Regions from separate parts of the Staphylococcus sp. GW823-FHT05F06 genome, predicted to be linked through region 2. Evidence: predicted binding sites of a transcription regulator. Region 2 holds the regulator's gene; the other holds the start of a gene.
What was found. The regulator Rex, encoded in region 2, represses fermentation and respiration genes when NADH is low (regulators of the CRP and FNR family bind a similar motif). The targets are predictions, from matches to a motif close to TTGTGAAATATTTCACAA.
Positions count from the first base shown of each region.

Region 1 (4,916 bases), on a different contig from region 2:
ATGAAGAGAATGAGTAATAAAGATGTGACGTTACACTCTCCAAGTAGAATTTAAAATATTCAACTTGGAGGGTGTTTTTAATATAACATCGTAAAACTAAACAGTATTTAAAAAATACGCCGTACCATATTGTTCTAGAATTGTTGATTCTTCAGAAAGTGACGACTTTTTAAATCTATTTCTCAAAATATAGCATTTGAAGTGAAACGTTTTAACTATTTGATATAAAAATTAATTTTATTTCATTTTAATTAACTTGAGTGTATTATAACATTAATTCTAAATTTAAACTTTAACATAATTTTTTTAAGTATTGTACAAATTATTTATACAAAAAAATTATAAGTGATGATTATGTGAATTAAATGAAATTTTCATTTACTTTTCAGAAAATTTTAATTACTATTATATAGTAAGTTGTTTTTCATTAATTTATAGGAGGTAATAAAATGAAGAATTTTTCTAAATTCGCACTTACAAGTATTGCCGCATTAACTGTGGCAAGTCCTTTAGTCAATACGGAGGTTGACGCTAAGGATAAAGTATCAGCAACTCAAAACATCGATGCGAAAGTAACCCAAGAATCTCAAGCAACTAACGCATTGAAAGAGTTACCAAAATCTGAAAATATAAAAAAGCATTACAAAGATTATAAGGTCACTGATACTGAAAAAGATAACAAAGGATTTACGCATTACACATTGCAACCGAAAGTGGGCAACACGTATGCACCAGACAAAGAAGTAAAAGTTCATACGAATAAAGAGGGTAAGGTAGTTCTTGTCAATGGTGATACTGATGCTAAGAAAGTTCAACCTACGAATAAGGTAGCGATAAGTAAAGAAAGTGCCACAGATAAAGCTTTCGAAGCAATAAAAATTGACCGTCAAAAAGCTAAAAACTTAAAAAGTGATGTCATCAAAACCAATAAAGTTGAGATTGATGGAGAAAAAAATAAATATGTTTATAACATAGAAATTATTACAACTTCACCAAAAATCTCTCATTGGAATGTGAAAATTGACGCTGAAACTGGTCAAGTGGTTGATAAATTAAATATGATCAAAGAAGCAGCTACTACAGGTACAGGTAAAGGTGTACTAGGTGACACGAAACAAATTAATATTAATAGTGTCAGCGGTGGTTATACACTACAAGATTTAACTCAACAAGGTACACTTTCAGCTTACAATTACGATGCGAATACTGGTCAAGCTTACTTAATGCAAGATAAAGATAAAAATTTTGTTGATGATGAACAACGTGCAGGTGTAGATGCAAATTATTATGCTAAAGAAACGTATGACTATTATAAAAATACTTTCGGCCGAGAATCATATGATAATCAAGGTAGCCCAATTATTTCAATCGCACATGTAAATAACTTCCAAGGTCAAGATAACAGAAACAATGCAGCTTGGATTGGTGATAAAATGATTTACGGTGACGGTGATGGACGTACATTTACAGCGTTGTCTGGTGCAAATGATGTTGTTGCACATGAAATTACACATGGTGTAACACAGCAAACTGCTAATCTTGTTTACCGTTCTCAATCAGGTGCATTAAATGAAAGTTTTTCAGATGTATTTGGTTACTTCATTGATGATGAAGATTTCTTAATGGGTGAAGATGTTTACACACCTGGTGTAGGCGGAGATGCCTTAAGAAGTATGTCTAATCCAGAGCGTTTTGGACAACCATCTCATATGAATGATTTTGTTTATACAAATTCTGATAACGGAGGCGTACATACGAATTCAGGTATTCCGAACAAAGCAGCTTACAACACAATTCGTAGTATTGGTAAACAACGTTCTGAACAAATTTATTATAGAGCGTTAACTGTTTATTTAACTTCAAATTCTGATTTCCAAGATGCCAAAGCATCATTACAACAAGCAGCATTTGATTTATATGGCGACGGTATTGCTCAACAAGTAGGTCAAGCATGGGACAGTGTTGGCGTGTAGGCGAACCGTTTTAAAATAAAAATATGTTAACAAGTATCTAAAAATGAATTTTTAAGAGCCTTAACAAAGAAGAAGTAATGTTAAATATTTACAATTTTTAAAGCCTTAATCGAAATGAGTGTTGACTTAATTTCGACTCAGCCTGAGACAAACTTAACTGTCTCAGGTTTTTTATTTCATCATAATAGTGAACTAAAATCTTCAGGAATTTTTAAACTAATACAAAGCCGCTTACTTTACCTTGAGGTAAGACTACGGTTTGTCTAGCGTAAGTGTGACTGCATAGTAATGAGTATAAAAAACCTAATAAGAATAAAAGGGGAAATATAGATAAAATGATAGTTAAATAAACAAATTAATTTTAAATTTGAATGTATGTTTACGTACTTTGTCACAAACGACATAAAAATTCTTATAATTATCAACAATAAAATGATAAAGTATAATTAAATAAAAAGAAATTTTAATTTATAAATTAAAATAAATTAGTTATCTATAGGAGTTGATCATTCAATGAAAAAGAGTAAACGACAAGATTTAGTAACTATGATTGTTAAGCAAAATCACATTTATAAAAAAGCAGATATTATTGATTACATTGATGATCACTTTGGTGTACGTTATAGCATGACTACTATTGCGAGAGATTTAAGAGAACTTCATATTTATCGCCTGCCTGTGAAGGCAAATCAATATGAATACAAATTACTTACGCAACAATCTCAATTAGACTCAAGAGTAAGACTAAATGATTATATAGAAACAGAAATTATTAACACTATGATTAAAGAATCGTATATACTAATAAAGACGACACCAGGATTTGCACAAAGCATAAATTATTATATTGATCAGTTACAACTGAAAGAGATTATAGGAACGATAAGTGGTAATGATACAATTATGATTCTTACACATTCCCAGTCTATAGCTGAATATGTCTATTACAAAATATTTAATCATAATTATTCATAAAAATTTATAAAGTTGTCCATTATAAATATAACCTGGTAAGCGTATACATCGTTTATCAGGTGTTTTTTTAATTCAATAAATATGAGTGTTGTTATTTGACTAAGTATTCAAATTTATGAATAAAAAACTTTTATTCATAAAGATGTAAAGGTTCATATTACTCAAATATTCATTTTTTCAACGAAAGTATGCAATAGTAATGTATATTCAAACACAATTATGTATTGAATAACCAAATGTTGCGAAACTTTTTACATTTAGCATGTGATAATCATCACGAACTAAGTTATTGATCAGTTTTATACTGATAATGTAGCGAAGAAAAGGAGGAAATGAGTATGACAAATGGACCTATTCAAGTTAACAGTGAAATCGGCAAATTAAAGACGGTATTACTTAAAAGACCAGGGAAGGAATTAGAAAACTTAGTGCCTGATTACTTAGATGGATTATTGTTTGATGATATTCCATTTTTAAAGGTAGCTCAACAAGAGCATGATCATTTTGCTCAAGTTCTTCAAGATGAAGGAATAGAAGTGCTTTATTTAGAAAAATTAGCAGCACAAAGTATAGAAGATTCAAATGTCAGAGAGCAATTTATAGATGACGTTTTAGCAGAATCTAGAAAAACTATCCTAGGTCATGAAAAAGAAATAAAAAAACTCTTTTCAACTTTGTCAAATCAAGCATTAATTAATAAGATTATGGCTGGCGTACGCAAAGAAGAAATACAACTTGAATCGACACATCTTGTAGAGTACATGGATGATAAATATCCGTTTTATCTTGACCCAATGCCTAATCTATATTTCACACGTGATCCTCAAGCTTCAATTGGTAGAGGTATGACAGTAAATCGTATGTTTTGGAGAGCGAGACGCAGAGAATCGATTTTCATTTCATATATTTTAAAACATCATCCTAGATTTAAAGATGAGAATATTCCTTTATGGGTGGATCGTGACTGTCCGTTCAACATCGAAGGTGGAGACGAACTGGTGTTATCTAAAGATGTACTTGCAATAGGGATATCTGAACGTACTTCTGCACAAGCAATTGAACGTTTAGCACGACGTATTTTTAAAGATCCGTTATCTACTTTTAAAAAGGTGGTGGCGATTGAGATTCCAACTAGTCGAACATTTATGCACTTAGATACTGTTTGTACAATGATTGATTACGACAAATTCACTACACATTCAGCAATTCTTAAATCAGAAGGAAACATGAATATCTTTATTATCGAATATGATGATAAAGCTGAAGATATCAAAATCCAACATTCTAGTCATCTTAAACAAACATTAGAAGAAGTGCTCGATGTTGATGAAATTACATTAATACCAACTGGAAATGGTGATATCATCGACGGTGCTCGTGAACAATGGAATGATGGTTCGAATACTTTATGCATACGTCCCGGTGTGGTTGTAACTTATGATCGTAATTATGTTTCTAATCAATTGTTACGTGAGCATGGTATCAAAGTTATTGAAATAACTGGAAGTGAACTTGTACGTGGTCGAGGAGGCCCTCGATGTATGAGTCAACCTTTAATAAGAGAAGATCTATAGATATAAGATAGGGTGTTGAATAGATATAGCTTGAACATCACGAAATACATTCACTTATGCTATTAAATTTGATAGCGACTTATAAAATGAAAGGGGCGCATCCCATGAAAAACATCAAGAAACCCTTTGATTTAAAAGGTAAGTCATTGCTAAAAGAGTATGATCTTACAGGTGAAGAATTTGAAGGTCTAATCGATTTTGCTATGACATTAAAAAAATATAAACAACAAGGCACACCACATCGATATTTAGAGGGTAAGAATATTGCTTTACTCTTCGAAAAGACATCTACTCGGACGCGTGCCGCATTTACAGTTGCATCTATTGATCTAGGTGCACACCCTGAATTTTTAGGGAAAAATGATATTCAATTAGGAAAAAAAGAATCTGTTGA
Region 1 is NZ_JBXAHW010000006.1:35,630-40,545, forward strand. It holds gene AC1Q7N_RS05440 (ArgE/DapE family deacylase) at 1-17, shown strand, start outside; gene AC1Q7N_RS05445 (M4 family metallopeptidase) at 450-1,973, shown strand; gene AC1Q7N_RS05450 (arginine repressor) at 2,487-2,948, shown strand; gene arcA (arginine deiminase) at 3,287-4,522, shown strand; gene argF (ornithine carbamoyltransferase) at 4,627-4,916, shown strand, end outside.
Region 1: arcA (arginine deiminase) is a predicted target of Rex. The motif match lies at 3,188-3,205, and genes of this name have one in related genera.

Region 2 (4,916 bases):
GAATCGTGAATTAGGACGTATAAAACTTTCTAATTTTAATTTGTTATCCCATAAAGTATTTATTTTAGCAATCTGTTTACGCCTCTCTATAATAGAGATAATTACATTTACAAGTGTAATTAGGATGATGAAAGTTAATATAATCAGTACTAAAGTTTGATTGTTCGTCATGAAGTTTAGTTCTCCTTTTTCTTTCTTAATGAATTATTTCATAAATGAATAACGTAAACAATTGAAAATAGAAAATAAGTTGTCAATAGGGAACGTGCGTACTTATCAACAAAATGTGAGTAAGTTGTGGGTAAGTAGTGAAGTTGTTTGTGGATATGTAAATAAATAAGTAAAATTAAAAAAGAAAAAGTGTTAATTTACTTGTGGATAAGTAGGATAACTCTGTGGATAGTGATTATGAAAGTAATTCAAGCTGTTAATAATATTTGTGTAAAAAAATACTAAAAGACACCGAAAAGTCATATATTCAACTTTCAGGTGTCTTGTCATTATGTTGGAAATTAGAGCTTTTCTTGTAATTTTTCCCATTCCAACATTATTTGTTCTAATTTTTGTTCGGTATCGGATTTTTGATTGGCAAATTTACTAGCTTTTAGAGGATCGTTAAATACTTCAGGTTGTGTTAACTGTTCGTCGATATGTGATATTTGTGCTTCTAATTCTTCGATTTGTCTTTCACAATGTTCAATTTGTCTTTCTAATTTACGTTGTTGTCTTTTTTGTTGCTTTTGACTGATATAGGTTGAAGTATTTGCGTCTTGATTTATCTCTTTATTTTCAAAATTATTTTGAGTTATTGTTTCATGTGCTTTGATAGCTGCAGCTTCTTCAGTTTTCTCAATATAATACTGATAATCTCCCAAATACATTTGGCCACCATTAATGTTTAAATCAAAAACTTTATTTGCAAGTTGGTTAATAAAATAACGATCATGTGATACAAAAATAATTGTGCCTTCAAAATCTTTCAATGCTTGTTCAAGCATTTCTTTAGAATCAATATCTAAATGGTTAGTCGGTTCATCTAAGATAAGAACATTATCACGTTGTAACATTAAAAGTGCTAATTGTAATCGTGCCTTTTCACCGCCGGATAAGTCATTGATAATTTTTTTTACGTCTTCTTGAACGAACAAGAAACGCCCTAATACTGCACGTACATCTTTTTCATTCATGTGTGGATATTGATCCCAAACATAATCGAGAATGGTTTTATTTGATTTAAATTCAGCTTGTTTTTGATCATAGTAACCAATTTGTAAATTAGCACCAAAGATAATTTGACCACCTAGTTTATGTTGTTTTTCAGCAATTGTTTTTATCAATGTTGTTTTACCAACACCATTTGGACCAATGATAGCTATATGATCCCCTTTAAAGACTTCGAGGTTTATAGGTAGTGTAATAGGTGAGTCGTAACCAATTTTTAAATCATGAATGTGCATCACATCATTACCAGTATTACGGTCGAAGCCAAATTGTATATTTGCACTTCTAGCATCTATCATAGGTTTATCAATACGTTCCATTTTTTCCAATGTTTTACGTCTACTCTTAGCCATGCCGCTTGTAGATGCACGAGTAATATTTTTTTCTACAAAGGTTTCTAAACGCTTGATTTCTTCTTGTTGCTTTTCAAATTCTTGCATGCGTTTTTCGTAATACTGATTACGTTGCTTTATAAATTGCTCATAGTTTCCTACATAGTGTTTTACATTTCCTAGAGCAACATCATAAACTTGAGTTACAATTTTATCTAAAAAATATCTATCATGACTGATAATCACAATTGCTCCTTTAAAGTACTTTAAGTAATCCTCTAACCACTTGGTTGTTTCCATGTCTAGATGGTTAGTTGGTTCATCAAGAAGGAGTAAATCGGGTTCTTTAAGTAACATTTGAGCAAGAGAAAGACGTGTTTTTTGACCACCACTAAAATCATTAATAGGCTTGTTGAAATCGCTTTCTGTAAAGTTAAGCCCGTGCAGGACTGTTTTAATTTTACTTTCATATTGATAACCATCTAATTGCTCATAACGATTCGTTAAAGTTTCATATTTTTCAATATGTGATTGATATTCATCGGACTCATAATCTTGTCCATTTCGTGCAAGCCAATCGGTTTCATCCTTAATTAAATTTTCAATTTTCTTTATATGTTCAAAAGGCTTAGACATTTCTTCAAAGACAGTAGCTTCTGAATTGAGAGTCATTTGCTGAGTTAAATAACTCATTGTTAAATTTTTGATTTTTGATATTTGACCACTATCGTAATTTTCCACACCTGCTATGATTTTCATTAATGTCGATTTACCAGCTCCATTACGACCTACTACGCCGATTCTTTCGCCAGTTTTCACCTCAAAATTAACATCTGTGAAGATATCTTCACCATCGAACGATTTGGAGATGTCATTAAGTTGTAAAAGTATCATTCGATTCTCACCTTTCTATGTATTTGAAATAGGTTTAAACTATATATAAAGTATTTGTTTTTGAATATTTAAATTTTTGTTAATTCTATATTATCGAATTTTAAATAGAAAAATAAATTGCGTACGTTATCTTGAAATGATGTTAAACTCAATTACTTCTATTCTACAGTATTCATAGAACACATGAAACTAGGATATTTATTTTTAAAAATTAATAATGTATAATGTTTAAGTATTCGTTGTATACAATTATTTGTATTATGAGATGACATTCAACATATGTTTTAACTCATTTACTGATTTTAATGATACATGCATAATATACGCGAAAAAGGGGGTTAGATATATGCCAGATGATTTTAAAATTCCTCGCGCTACGTTAAAACGTCTACCTTTATATTACCGATTTGTCAGTATTTTGAAAGGTAAAGGTATAGATCGTGTTAATTCTAAAACAATAAGTGAAGCACTACAAATTGATTCAGCTACAATAAGAAGAGACTTTTCATACTTTGGTGAATTAGGAAAAAAAGGATATGGATATAATATAGATAGTATGCTTGAATTCTTTAAATCAGAATTAAGTGAGAGCGATCAAATTAAAATTGCCATTATAGGTATCGGTAATTTAGGGCGTGCATTACTTACATATAACTTTTCAATACATGATGAGATGACAATTACTGAAGCTTTTGATATTAGACCAGATATTATAGGTGAGAATATCGGTGACGTTGTGGTAAAACATAGCGATGATATCAAAGCGACATTAGAATCAGAAGTTATTGATGTAGTCATTTTAACAACACCAGATAATGTGGCACAACAAGTAGCTGATGAACTTGTTAAAGCCGGTGTTAAAGGTATACTAAACTTTACGCCACGTCGAATTAAAACACCTCAAGATGTTCAAGTACATCATATTGATTTTGGTATAGAGTTACAATCATTATTGTTCTTCATGAAAAATTATAGTAAATAATTAATAAAAATCACTTTAACATAGTACTCTCAAGTGAGAGTGCTTTTTTTTAATTAAACAGTTACAATAGATTATAAATACGAAACTTTTTAACAAAAATTGTAAGTTGAAATTTATTGTAATGGGAGATTGAAACAAATGACTCAAGAAATAAATTGTAATTTCAAATCACATATTCCCAGAATAATGACAGTTCCCGGTATATTGTTAATACATGAAAATAAGTTGGAGTTTAAGGCATATAGTCAAAACAATAATCCATTCAATATTCAATTCGAACTCTCTAGCATTGTGCGGTATAGAATATCGAAAGGGTTATTAGGAAATAAATTGTTTATTTATTATTCTGATCAGGAGTGGTATAAATTTAGTAACTTATCTAAGAGTAACTTAAACAAACTCACAAAATATTTATATTAAAACATAAGAAATAAAATTAAGAATTTGCAAAATATAGTCCTTTCTACTATAATACCTTAGTATTTATATCGGAAAAGGTGATAAAATGGTGTGGACAATTATAAGCGGATTAGTCGTTGGCATATTGCTAGGATTTGTAATGCAGAGAACAAGATTTTGTTTAGCTGGTGGATTTAGAGATATGTACGTTCAAAAGAGTAACAAAATGTTTTATGCATTGCTTATTGCTATTACTGTCCAAAGTATTGGTTTACTTATTCTAAAGAACTTAAATATTATAGAGGTTCCAACAGAAACATTTCCAGTTATAGGAACTATTTTGGGATCCTTCGTTTTTGGAATAGGGATAGTATTAGCTGGAGGATGCGCGACAGGAACTTGGTATAGGGCTGGTGAAGGGTTAATTGGAAGTTGGGTGGCATTAATATTTTATGCATTGACTTCAGCCGTAACTAAAACTGGGGTACTTCTTCCAATAATGAATCAAATAAATAAACCGACGCAAGTCAGCACAAGTATGACGAGTACAACAGGTATACCACAATGGATTCTCGTCATGTTATTAACTGTAATTACAATATTTTTAGTTGTGAAAACAATTCGAAAACCTAAAATAATGGTGCCCCAACTTAAACAAAAATATAGTGGTATTAGACATTACCTATTTGAAAAAAGATATCATCCATTTGTTGCTGGCATTGCAATAGGTTTTATTGCTCTACTTGCTTGGCCTATGAGTGAATCTACTGGGAGAATGGGTGGCTTAGGTATAACAACACCTTCTGCAAATCTTGTAAATTATCTTATTTCAGGAGATTTAAAATTTATTGATTGGGGTGTGCTTTTGGTACTAGGTATATTCATAGGTTCTTATATAGCTGCAAAAGGGTCTAAAGAGTTTAGATGGAGATTGCCAGATATTAAGACAATTCGCAATAGTGCGCTTGGTGGCATATTTATGGGATTTGGTGCTTCAGTTGCAGGTGGTTGCTCTATCGGTAATGGTTTAGTAGAAACAGCTACAATGAGTTGGCAAGGATGGATTGCTTTAGCCTCTATGATTATTG
Region 2 is NZ_JBXAHW010000008.1:89,722-94,637, reverse strand. It holds gene AC1Q7N_RS07020 (MutS-related protein) at 1-171, opposite strand, end outside; gene AC1Q7N_RS07015 (ABC-F family ATP-binding cassette domain-containing protein) at 513-2,447, opposite strand; gene AC1Q7N_RS07010 (redox-sensing transcriptional repressor Rex) at 2,794-3,429, shown strand; gene AC1Q7N_RS07005 (PH domain-containing protein) at 3,568-3,849, shown strand; gene AC1Q7N_RS07000 (YeeE/YedE family protein) at 3,935-4,916, shown strand, end outside.